One region of the Micromonospora sp. NPDC049114 genome, then DNA from elsewhere that is predicted to be linked to it. Evidence: riboswitches for the same ligand, from Rfam matches in the RefSeq annotation. Region 1 holds a riboswitch; each other region holds the start of a gene.

Evidence for each region. A riboswitch is a leader RNA that binds a small molecule or an ion and turns the genes downstream of it on or off. The one in region 1 is predicted to bind cyclic di-AMP.
Region 2: another riboswitch for cyclic di-AMP. It lies ahead of AB0B39_RS04340 (hypothetical protein); the one in region 1 lies ahead of AB0B39_RS22370 (transglycosylase family protein).
Region 3: another riboswitch for cyclic di-AMP. It lies ahead of AB0B39_RS20885 (hypothetical protein); the one in region 1 lies ahead of AB0B39_RS22370 (transglycosylase family protein).
Region 4: another riboswitch for cyclic di-AMP. It lies ahead of AB0B39_RS13355 (C39 family peptidase); the one in region 1 lies ahead of AB0B39_RS22370 (transglycosylase family protein).

What each region holds. Positions count from the first base shown of each region.
Region 1 is NZ_JBEZEA010000008.1:88,237-90,427, forward strand. Features, by position in the region: gene AB0B39_RS22365 (peptidoglycan-binding domain-containing protein) at 1-288, opposite strand, end outside; cyclic di-AMP (ydaO/yuaA leader) riboswitch at 748-892, shown strand; gene AB0B39_RS22370 (transglycosylase family protein) at 892-1,584, shown strand; gene AB0B39_RS22375 (hypothetical protein) at 1,678-2,037, opposite strand; gene dinB (DNA polymerase IV) at 2,153-2,191, opposite strand, start outside.
Region 2 is NZ_JBEZEA010000001.1:907,161-909,351, reverse strand. Features, by position in the region: gene AB0B39_RS04345 (carbonic anhydrase) at 1-182, shown strand, start outside; gene AB0B39_RS04340 (hypothetical protein) at 277-1,296, opposite strand; cyclic di-AMP (ydaO/yuaA leader) riboswitch at 1,301-1,431, opposite strand; gene AB0B39_RS04335 (YibE/F family protein) at 1,598-2,191, opposite strand, start outside.
Region 3 is NZ_JBEZEA010000007.1:105,713-107,903, forward strand. Features, by position in the region: gene AB0B39_RS20880 (hypothetical protein) at 1-123, opposite strand, end outside; gene AB0B39_RS20885 (hypothetical protein) at 245-1,264, opposite strand; cyclic di-AMP (ydaO/yuaA leader) riboswitch at 1,318-1,449, opposite strand; gene AB0B39_RS20890 (cation diffusion facilitator family transporter) at 1,591-2,191, opposite strand, start outside.
Region 4 is NZ_JBEZEA010000003.1:98,371-100,561, forward strand. Features, by position in the region: gene AB0B39_RS13355 (C39 family peptidase) at 1-752, opposite strand, end outside; cyclic di-AMP (ydaO/yuaA leader) riboswitch at 986-1,127, opposite strand; gene AB0B39_RS13360 (hypothetical protein) at 1,411-2,178, opposite strand.

The DNA of each region.
Region 1 (2,191 bases):
CGACTGCGAGTAGCAGTTGTTCAGCGCCTCCTGAAGCACCAGCACGGCCGAGTTCGAGTGGCCGTAGGTGAGATAGCACTGCTTGTTCCCGGTCTGCCAACCGATGGTCGGCACGTGCATGTCCGCGCCGCCCGGATAGCCGCCGACCCGGTAGAAGGTCAGGCTGGTGCAGGGGCTGGACGCCTGTGCGGCGGTCGGTGCGAGCAGGGTCAGGCCGGCGCTGGCCAGGACGGTCACGAGGGTGGCGGCGGCGCTGCGGCGGCCGATGCGGCTCCGGTGGATCGACATGCTCTCCTCCTGGGAAGGTGACCGGGATCGACCCGGTGTGCCTTCGAGCATCGCGGCCGCCGATCTACGGTTTCCTGCCCGAACGTCAATTCGCAAGGAGCGCGCACGAGGAGGGCGGCGCCACCCGCCCACCGGTGTGGGCCGCGCCCTCGGTCCCAGCCGGGGCGGTCTACTCCGCTCTCGGTCACGACACCCGGTCCTCCGCTTCGCCCGGACACGTCGAACTGCTCCGTCGCATCACCTCCGGGCTGCGTACGGACGGTGACATCCGGGCCTGATCGGAATCGGTCCATCATGGTCGGTGCACAGCCGCGCGTCGTCCGCAACCGCTGGCAGAGGCGCCCCGCGTGCACCGGTGAACAAGTTCACAAGCGTTGGGCGAGGGTCACCGACCGTGCCTACCGTCGGTCGAGTCCACCACCGTGGACACCACGACCGGCAACGCCAAATCCTGCCCCCGGTCGTCGGATACCGGAACCCCGGGCAGGAGCGGGGGACCCACGTTCCTCGGTGCATGTCACCTCGGGGTGAAGCCGCCACCGCGCGGCCGGGCTCCTCGGCCCGAACCCGACAGCTCACCTCGCCGGCGTGGAGGAACCACACATGACGTCTGTCTACACGCCCCGTCATCGACGGGTCACCACCCGCCGCGTCGCCGTCGGCACCCTGGCCGTCGGCGCGGTCACCGGCGCCGTCGCCCTCTTCGGGCCCGCGGCCCCGGCCCAGGCCGGTGTCAACTGGGACGCGATCGCCCAGTGCGAGTCCGGCGGCAACTGGAAGATCAACACCGGTAACGGCTACTACGGCGGCCTGCAGTTCTCCCAGGGCACCTGGGCCGGCTACGGCGGCAAGAAGTACGCCGCCCGCGCCGACCTGGCCAGCCGCGGCGAGCAGATCGCCATCGCCGAGAAGGTGCTCGACGGGCAGGGCATCGGCGCGTGGCCGACCTGTGGCCGCAAGGGTGGCTCGTCGGGCTCCGCCGCGAAGTCCTCGAAGTCCACCGCCGGGAAGGACCGGTCCACCGCGCCGAAGGACCGGTCCACCGCGCCGAAGGACCGGTCCACCGCGCCGAAGGAGCGGTCGTCGCGCGGCGACCAGCCGGCGACCCGCAACCACGAGCGCACCGCCCCCGCGGCCGGCGGCGACACGTACGTCGTCAAGCCGGGGGACACCCTGTCGGAGATCGCCGACAGCCACCACCAGGCGGGCGGCTGGGAGGCCCTGTACGAGCGCAACCGGCAGCTGATCGGCGCCGACGCCGGCCTGATCTTCCCGGGTCAGCGGCTCGCCCTCTGACGTACGACACACGAACGCTCGGCCGGGTCACCGGCCGAGCGTTCGGTCGTTCGTCGGGCGCTGATCGCCTCTGAGCAACGGGTGTCGTCGCGGCTACGCCGCGGGGGCGGAGGCCCTCGACTCCCGGCGCAACGCCACCGCGTTGGCGCTGCGGTCCCACCGGCCGGCGGGTGCCGCGGCCTCGCCGGGCCAGCCCGTGCCGGCGTCGTCACCGCCGATGGTCATCTCGACCGCGCCGGGAGTCCTGCGGGCCAGCCGGAGCGACTGCTCGGCACCCGCGCGGGCCGAGCACGGCCAGGACTGGCCGGCGCACTGGAGGTTGCGGCAGTGGCCCTCGTCGTCGGGCTCGTGGGCACTCAGCACGTCGACCGCCAACTGCCAGAGCAGGGGGTCGGTCACGTCGTGCGGGCGTTCGGCGTGCCGGCTCGGTCGGTTGCTGGTGTCGTCGGACATGGTGGCCCCCCTCGTCAGGCTGTTCCCCCCAAGGGTCACCCGTGAGCCGCCGGCTAAACCGTCGACCTGCTGTGATGTGTCTCCGGTCGCAGCTGGCCGGCCCCCCACACGGGGCTCAGTCCGGCAATAGCGGCATCTCGACACCCGGGTCCCG
Region 2 (2,191 bases), on a different contig from region 1:
TCGCGCAGACCGTCGAGACGCTGCTCGGGCAGTCGCCCGTGCTGGCCGGCGAGGTGGCGCAGGGGCGGTGTGCGGTGGTGGGCATGTCGTACCGGCTCGCCGCCGGCGTGGTGCGCCCGGTGACCCCCGTACCGGCCGATGCGGCGACCTCGGACGACCCGGCAGCCTCCGCCGCCGCCTGACCCGACAACTGCCGCCCGGCGGCTTTCGCCGCGCCTGACCCGACGAGGGCCGTCCCGCCTGATGCGGGACGGCCCTCGGACTTCGTCGGGTGGATCAGAGCATCGACATGTGGACGTGGTCGGTGTGGTTCGACGGCCCGCTGTACGACTTCCAGCCGGTCGCCGGGAACCAGATCTGCCGGTTCCAGATCACGTAGTAGATGCCGAGGCGGTCGGCGTTGCGGATGAGGAACGCGGCGACGTTGTTGCCGTACATGCGGGTGTCGTTGTTGTGCCACGGGCTGAAGCCGCTCTTCTGCAACGACCAGTCACAGGCGCGGCCCTTCGGGTGCTCGTACGGGCCACCGTTGCGGTGGCAGCCGACGAACCGGTTGAAGCCGGCCCGCTTGACCTCCTTGTACGCGTGCAGGGTGCGCGGGGTGACGCAACCGGAGGTGGTGGGGTCGTCCTCGCTGCACGACTGCGGCTTCCAGTCACCGTCGGCGGTGCGACCCGGGCCGATCCGGGCGACCGGCGAGACGGCGTCGACCAGACCGCCGGTGAAACCCTGACCGCCGACCAGCGCGAGCGCCTTGTCCGCGTCGCGCTTGTCCTTCGCCATCAGGGCGGTCTGCTTCTGCTGCTCGCGGATCTCCGCGTCGAGGGCCAGCTTGGCCTGCTCGGCGCGGGACTTGACCGCGTTGACCTCGGCGAGCTTCTTCTCGTTGACCATGTTCATCTCGTCGAGCGCCGCGGCTCGGCGGACGAACGAGTCCGGGGCGTCGCTCTCCAGCAGCATCGCGATCGCGCCGACCCGTCCGGTCCGGTACGACTGGGCGGCGATCTGCGCGACCTGCGGGGCCAGCGCGTCCAGGTCGGCCTTGGCCCGCTGGACCTCCACCGCCAGCTCAAGCTGCCGCTTCTTGGACTTGTCCAGTTTGGACTTGGCCGCCACGTAGTCCCGGTTGGTCTGCTCGATGACGTCGGTGAGGAGCTTGGGTTCGTCTTCCTCTTCGTGCCCGGACGGTGTGGGGGTCGTCGGGGCGGCGTGGGCCGGGAGGGGGCCGGCGAACACGGTCAGCGCAGCGAGCACGGCCACCACGGGTGTCAACCAGCGGCGTAGGGGTGCCGTCACAATGTTCCCTTCCGTCGACCGCCGACCGGGTTAGCTGACGGGTTCGGGGCGGAAGTGGCCCCTACCGCTGTCGCGGATTCACCCCACGTACCTGGGTCCCCGGCTCGCCGGTTGGCGATTGGGCGGTGGCACCGCAGGCGCCGCTGCGCGCCTTCGTCGGTGGCCGGCAGCGAGGTTACCCGAGAATCCACCGCCTGAGCTACGTCCTGATGCCGACTAAAAGTGTCATTTCGCCATGGCGTTGAGTGACCAGTGACGCGGTTCTCAGGGCGAGTGCCCGATCCGGTCACGCTGAGGAGTGTCACCATGCCGTATCAGTGCTCCTGTTCGGCTCTGGCCACCCGGTGGTGGCGGTGGATGGGGGTGCGTTCCGCTCCGGGTCGGGTCCGTCGGGCCGACCCCCTGGCGGGGAGCTGAGAGCGGCCAGTGTCTCCGTCCGGTCCCGACGGGGGCGCGGTGTCAGGACGTCGGCGTCCGTGTCCTGCGTCGGCGTCGCCCCGGCCGCGGTCACCACGGCGGCCAGCCCGGTGGTGAGGGGTACGGCGGCGATCAGGCCGAGTGTGGCGACCGCGCTGCGGACGATCTCCTGGGCGAGGAATTCGCTGGTCAGGATCTGCCCGAGGGGGCGGGTGTCGGCGGTGAGCAGGAGCAGCAGCGGTAGTGAGGCGCCCGCGTACGCCAGGACGATGGTGTTGACCGTGGAGGCGATGTGCGCCCGGCCGACCCGGGTGGCCGCCCGGTAGAGCTGTAGCCGGCTCAGACCGGGGTTGGCGTTCGCCAGTTCGGTGACGGTGGCGGCCTGGGTGACTGTCACGTCGTCGAGCACCCCGAGTGAGCCGATGATGATCCCGGCGAGCAGCAGGCCGCGCAGGTCCACGTGGGCCTGGAACATCGA
Region 3 (2,191 bases), on a different contig from region 1:
GGCGCCGCGCTGTGCCGCGATGCCGAGGGTGAGCAGCACCAGGTCGGCTCCGAGCCAACCGAGCGAGGTGATGAGGTGCAGGGTGAGCAGCGCCTTGCGGGTGGCGGGCGGTATTCGCGGCATACCCGAATGCTGCCGGCCCGGCCCGGCCGGGTCGTCCGACCGCCGGCGACGTCCGGGGTACGTCCGCTGACGTACCCGGGGCCGGCGCACCCGCTCGACGGTGCGCCGGCCACCGACAGGGTCAGTACACCGACAGGTGTACGTGGTTGGTGTGGTCGCTGGAGGGGTCGCCGTTCCCCCCGCTGTACGACTTCCACCCGCTGCTGGGCAGCCAGATCTGCCTGTACCAGATCACGTAGAGCACGGCGAGCCGGTCGGAGTTGCGGATGAAGTAGGCGGCCAGATTGCTGCCGTACGTCTTGTCGCCGCCGGTGGCGTCCCCGCCGAAGCCGCCCTTCTGCGCGGCGAAGTCACAGGCCCGACCCTTCGGGTGTTCGCCCGAGCCGCCCGAGCGGTGACAGGAGACGTACCGGGTGAAGCCGGCGGCCTTCGCCTGGTTGAGGGCGTGCAGGGTGCGGGGGGTGATGCAGCCGCTGGCCGGGGTGGGGTCGTTGATGCTGCACGACTCGGACGGCCAGGAGCCGTCGGAGTTGCGCGGCGCGGGCTGGGCGTTGGCGGTGGAGGTGCCCCGGTTGGAGCTGGTGTCGGCGGCGGTGGTGCGCGGCTTGCTGGTGGCCACCGTCAGGGCCCGTTCGGCCTGCTCCTTGCGCTTGGCCATCACCTCGACCTGCTTGCGCTGCTCGCGGATCTCGCCGTCCAGGGCGGTGCGGGTGCGGTTGGCCTCGTCCCGGGTGGCGTGCAGGTCGCGCAGTACCCGGTCCTCGTTGGCGGCCACCACGTCCAGCGCGGCCGCCCGGTCCATGAAGCCCTCGGGGGTGTTGGTGTTGAGCAGCGCCGAGACGGTGCTGAGCCGGCCGGTGCGGTAGGCCACGCCGGCGATCTCGCCGACCTTGCCGTTGCGCACGGTCATCTCGGCCTCGGTGGTCTTCAGCTTTGCCGCGAGTTGCTGCTGTCGCTGGACGGAGGTGTCCAGGGCGCGCTTCGCGTCCAGGTAGCCCTTGCTGGCGGCCTCCAGTTGGGCCCGCAGCGCGGGGGTGCCGCCCTCCTCGTCGCCGTCGGGTGCCGCGGCGGCCCGCAGGCCGCCGGGGGGAGCGGCGGTGGCGGCGCCCACCGGGAGGGCGACGCCGAGGGTGACCATCATGACGATCAGTGCCGCGAGTCGGGCGGCGGGTGGTCGTGCTGGTGCCACTACGCATGTCCTTCCGTCAGCCGCCGACCGGGTTAGCTGACGGGTTCGGGACGGAAGATCCCTACCGCTGACGCGGATGCACCCCAGGAACATGGTTCCCCGGTTCGCCCTCTCGGGTGATTAGGCGGCGGCCGCCACCGGCGCCGGGAGGGCGCCGCCGGGTGGTGGCCGGGGACGAGCCTACCGGTGCAGGTGGGGCGTGTGCAGTCGATGTGACGGAAGGTGTCCGCGCCACCACCCAAAATGACTGCTGAACGGTCATTTCGTCAGTTAAGGGATCACCACTCGATCGAACCGCAGGCGTCCGGGGCGGCGCCGGGCTCGATCTGGAGCGTGGCGTGCTCGATGCGGAAGTCCTCCCGCAGGGCGCTGCGCGCCGCGGTGAGCACCGCGCCGACCTCCCCGCCGGGCGCCATGATCAGGTGTGCGGAGGCCACCTCCATGCCCGAGGTGAGCGTCCAGACGTGCAGGTCGTGCACCTCGACGACGCCGGGCACCGCGGCCAGTCGGTCGTGCACGGCGGTGACCTGGAGGTGTTCCGGGGCGGCCTGCACCAGGATGCGGACGGCGGCGCGACCCAGCCGCCAGGTGCGCGGCAGGATGAACACGCCGATGGCGACCGCTACCAACGGGTCGGCCCACCACCACTCGGTGACCGCGATGAGCAGCGCCGCGCCGATCACGCCGAGCGAGCCGAGCAGATCGCCGAGCACCTCCAGGTAGGCGCCCTGGAGGTTGATGCTCTCCCGGGCGCCGGCGCGCAGCAGCGCGAACGCGACCACGTTGGCGAGCAGGCCGAGGACGGCCACCGCGAGCATCGGGCCGGTCAGCACCTCGTGGGGGTCGCCGAACCGCCCGATCGCCTCGATCAGCACGTAG
Region 4 (2,191 bases), on a different contig from region 1:
ATCCGCACGGTCCGGCCGTTGTCCTTGTACCCCACGACAGCGACGTAGTGACCGCCGCCGTAGGAGTGCCAGCCGCCGTCGGTGTCGGTGGCGTCGCCGACGACGTTGGCCACCACGCCCCGGCCGTCGGTGATGGCCTTGACCACATCGGCCTGGAGCCGGTCCATCTGGGCCGGGCTGGGCGTGCCGGCGAACATCCGGGTCCGGTACGGGGAGCCCTTCACCTCGGCGTTGAGCGCTCGGGTGGTGTCCTCGGCCGAGTTGGTGCCCATCTCGGTGGTGCCCAGCTCGGCACCGAGTTCCTCCTGGGTGCGGTCGATGCCGGTGGCGCTGAGCGCGTTGCGGGTGGCCGCGGGGCCGCAGTTGTAGTACGTGTTCTGCGCCTCGTAGTCGTAGTCGAGCACCTTGGTCGCGGGCGGCTTCGGCGGCTGCGGCTTGCGGGTCAGGTCCGGGTTGGCGCTGGCCTTGGCGGCGGGCGACGCGGCGCTGGTGGCTGGGGCGGCGGTCGTCGGCGCGGCGCTGGGGGACGCGTCGCGCGCGTCGCCGAGGGGAACGGCGGTGTCACTGCGCATCTCGGCGACAGTGGTCGCGGTGCGGTGGTTGGCCGGCGCGTCGTCGGCGCCGGTGAGCAGGGCGCCGGTGGTCGTGGCGATCACGAGGGCCGCGGCGGAGGTGGCGACGATCTGGTACCGGCGCTCGGTCGCCAGGCGACGGAGCTGACGCTGCATGGTGTGCTTCACGGGGTCCTCCACGGATCGGGGGAGAGCGGCACACCCACGGGCCGGACCGGTATCCGGGCAGGCGCCAGCGCGCGGACAGTGGTCCGCGGATGGTGAACCGCTCAGGGAAACGCCCGGCGGGACCGGGCGGGAAAGGCGATGACCCGGGGGTCAGCTCACCGTCACTGGACGGATGAGCGGGGGCACCGCTGCGCCGTGGAGGCGTGGGAACAACCGAGGGGTGGAAAGGTGCTGCACGGGTTTGGAACTCCTTCCGACACCGCCTACCGGGTTAGCTGACGGATTCGGGCGGGAAGATCGCCCTACCGCGGGCCGTGGCTCGCGGATTCACCCCAGACTTACTGATGGGTCCCCGGTTCGTTAATCACGATTGAGCGGGTCGGCGCGGCGTCGCCTGTTGCGATCGGTTACCGCACCGGACGGGACGACACTACTGGCCTGTTCGCAGCCTGCCAAGCCAGGTTCGCCTGCGTAAACCCGATTCGGTGCAGCAATTTCTGCGCGTATTGCCGATGATGTGACTCGATGGGACAACCGGTTACGGAGACGCCTATGGGCGACAACCGGACAGGCCGCCGATAACGCGCCACAATCACGGGAAATATCGAGCACAACGCGTCGGACGCCCGAATTCCGAACGACGTGACCGGGCTCACGTAACGGATCAGGCTCAACTCGCGCTAGCCGGGCGCCACCGTGCCACGGGGGCGGGACGGGACGCCCCGCTCGCCCCGGGTCGGGCGAGGGCCGGGCTGGGCCGCAGCCGCGCCGTTGCCGCGTACGCCTCCTCGGCAAGGGTGCGCGCCGACTCGGCGGCCAGTTCCGCGTCCCGCCAGGCGGCCCGCTCCGCGGTGGCGGCGGCCCGGTAGTCGGCCAGTCTCGCGTCCCGGATCGCCCGGCTGAGCAGCACCTCCTGCTCGGCCGGGTGCCGCCGGGAATCCCAGCCGCGCCGGTGGGCGAACACGTCACTGAGCTGCGCCATGGTCAGATCGCCCCGCCAGTACGCCGCCATCGCCGCACGGTGCAGGTAGCGCTCCCGGGAGGCGTACTCGGCGGGTGTCCGCGGGGTGTGCGGAGTGGGCAGCACGTCAGAGCCGACGAAGCGGCGGGCGGCGGTGTCCGCCTCGTCGTACCTCAGCCAGGCCCGCTCCACGTGTTCCTGAGCGGTGAGCCAGGCATCGCGTCGCCGCCGGGCCGTCCTGGCGGCGCCGGTCGCGGCGACGGCCACCTCCTCGGCGTACCGGCGCAGGTCGTCGGCTTCGGCCGCGGCCACCTCGCGGGCGGTCGGCGCGGCCGGGACCGGGTCGTCCGCGGGGCGGTCCCCCAGGCGGGCGACCAGCACGGCGAGTACGCCCAGTGCCAGCAGGAACAGGGTCGACCAGATGGCGGCGGCCTGCGGCACCTCGGTCACGAACTGGTAGAAGACGGCAGTCTCCACGGTCGGCTCCTCG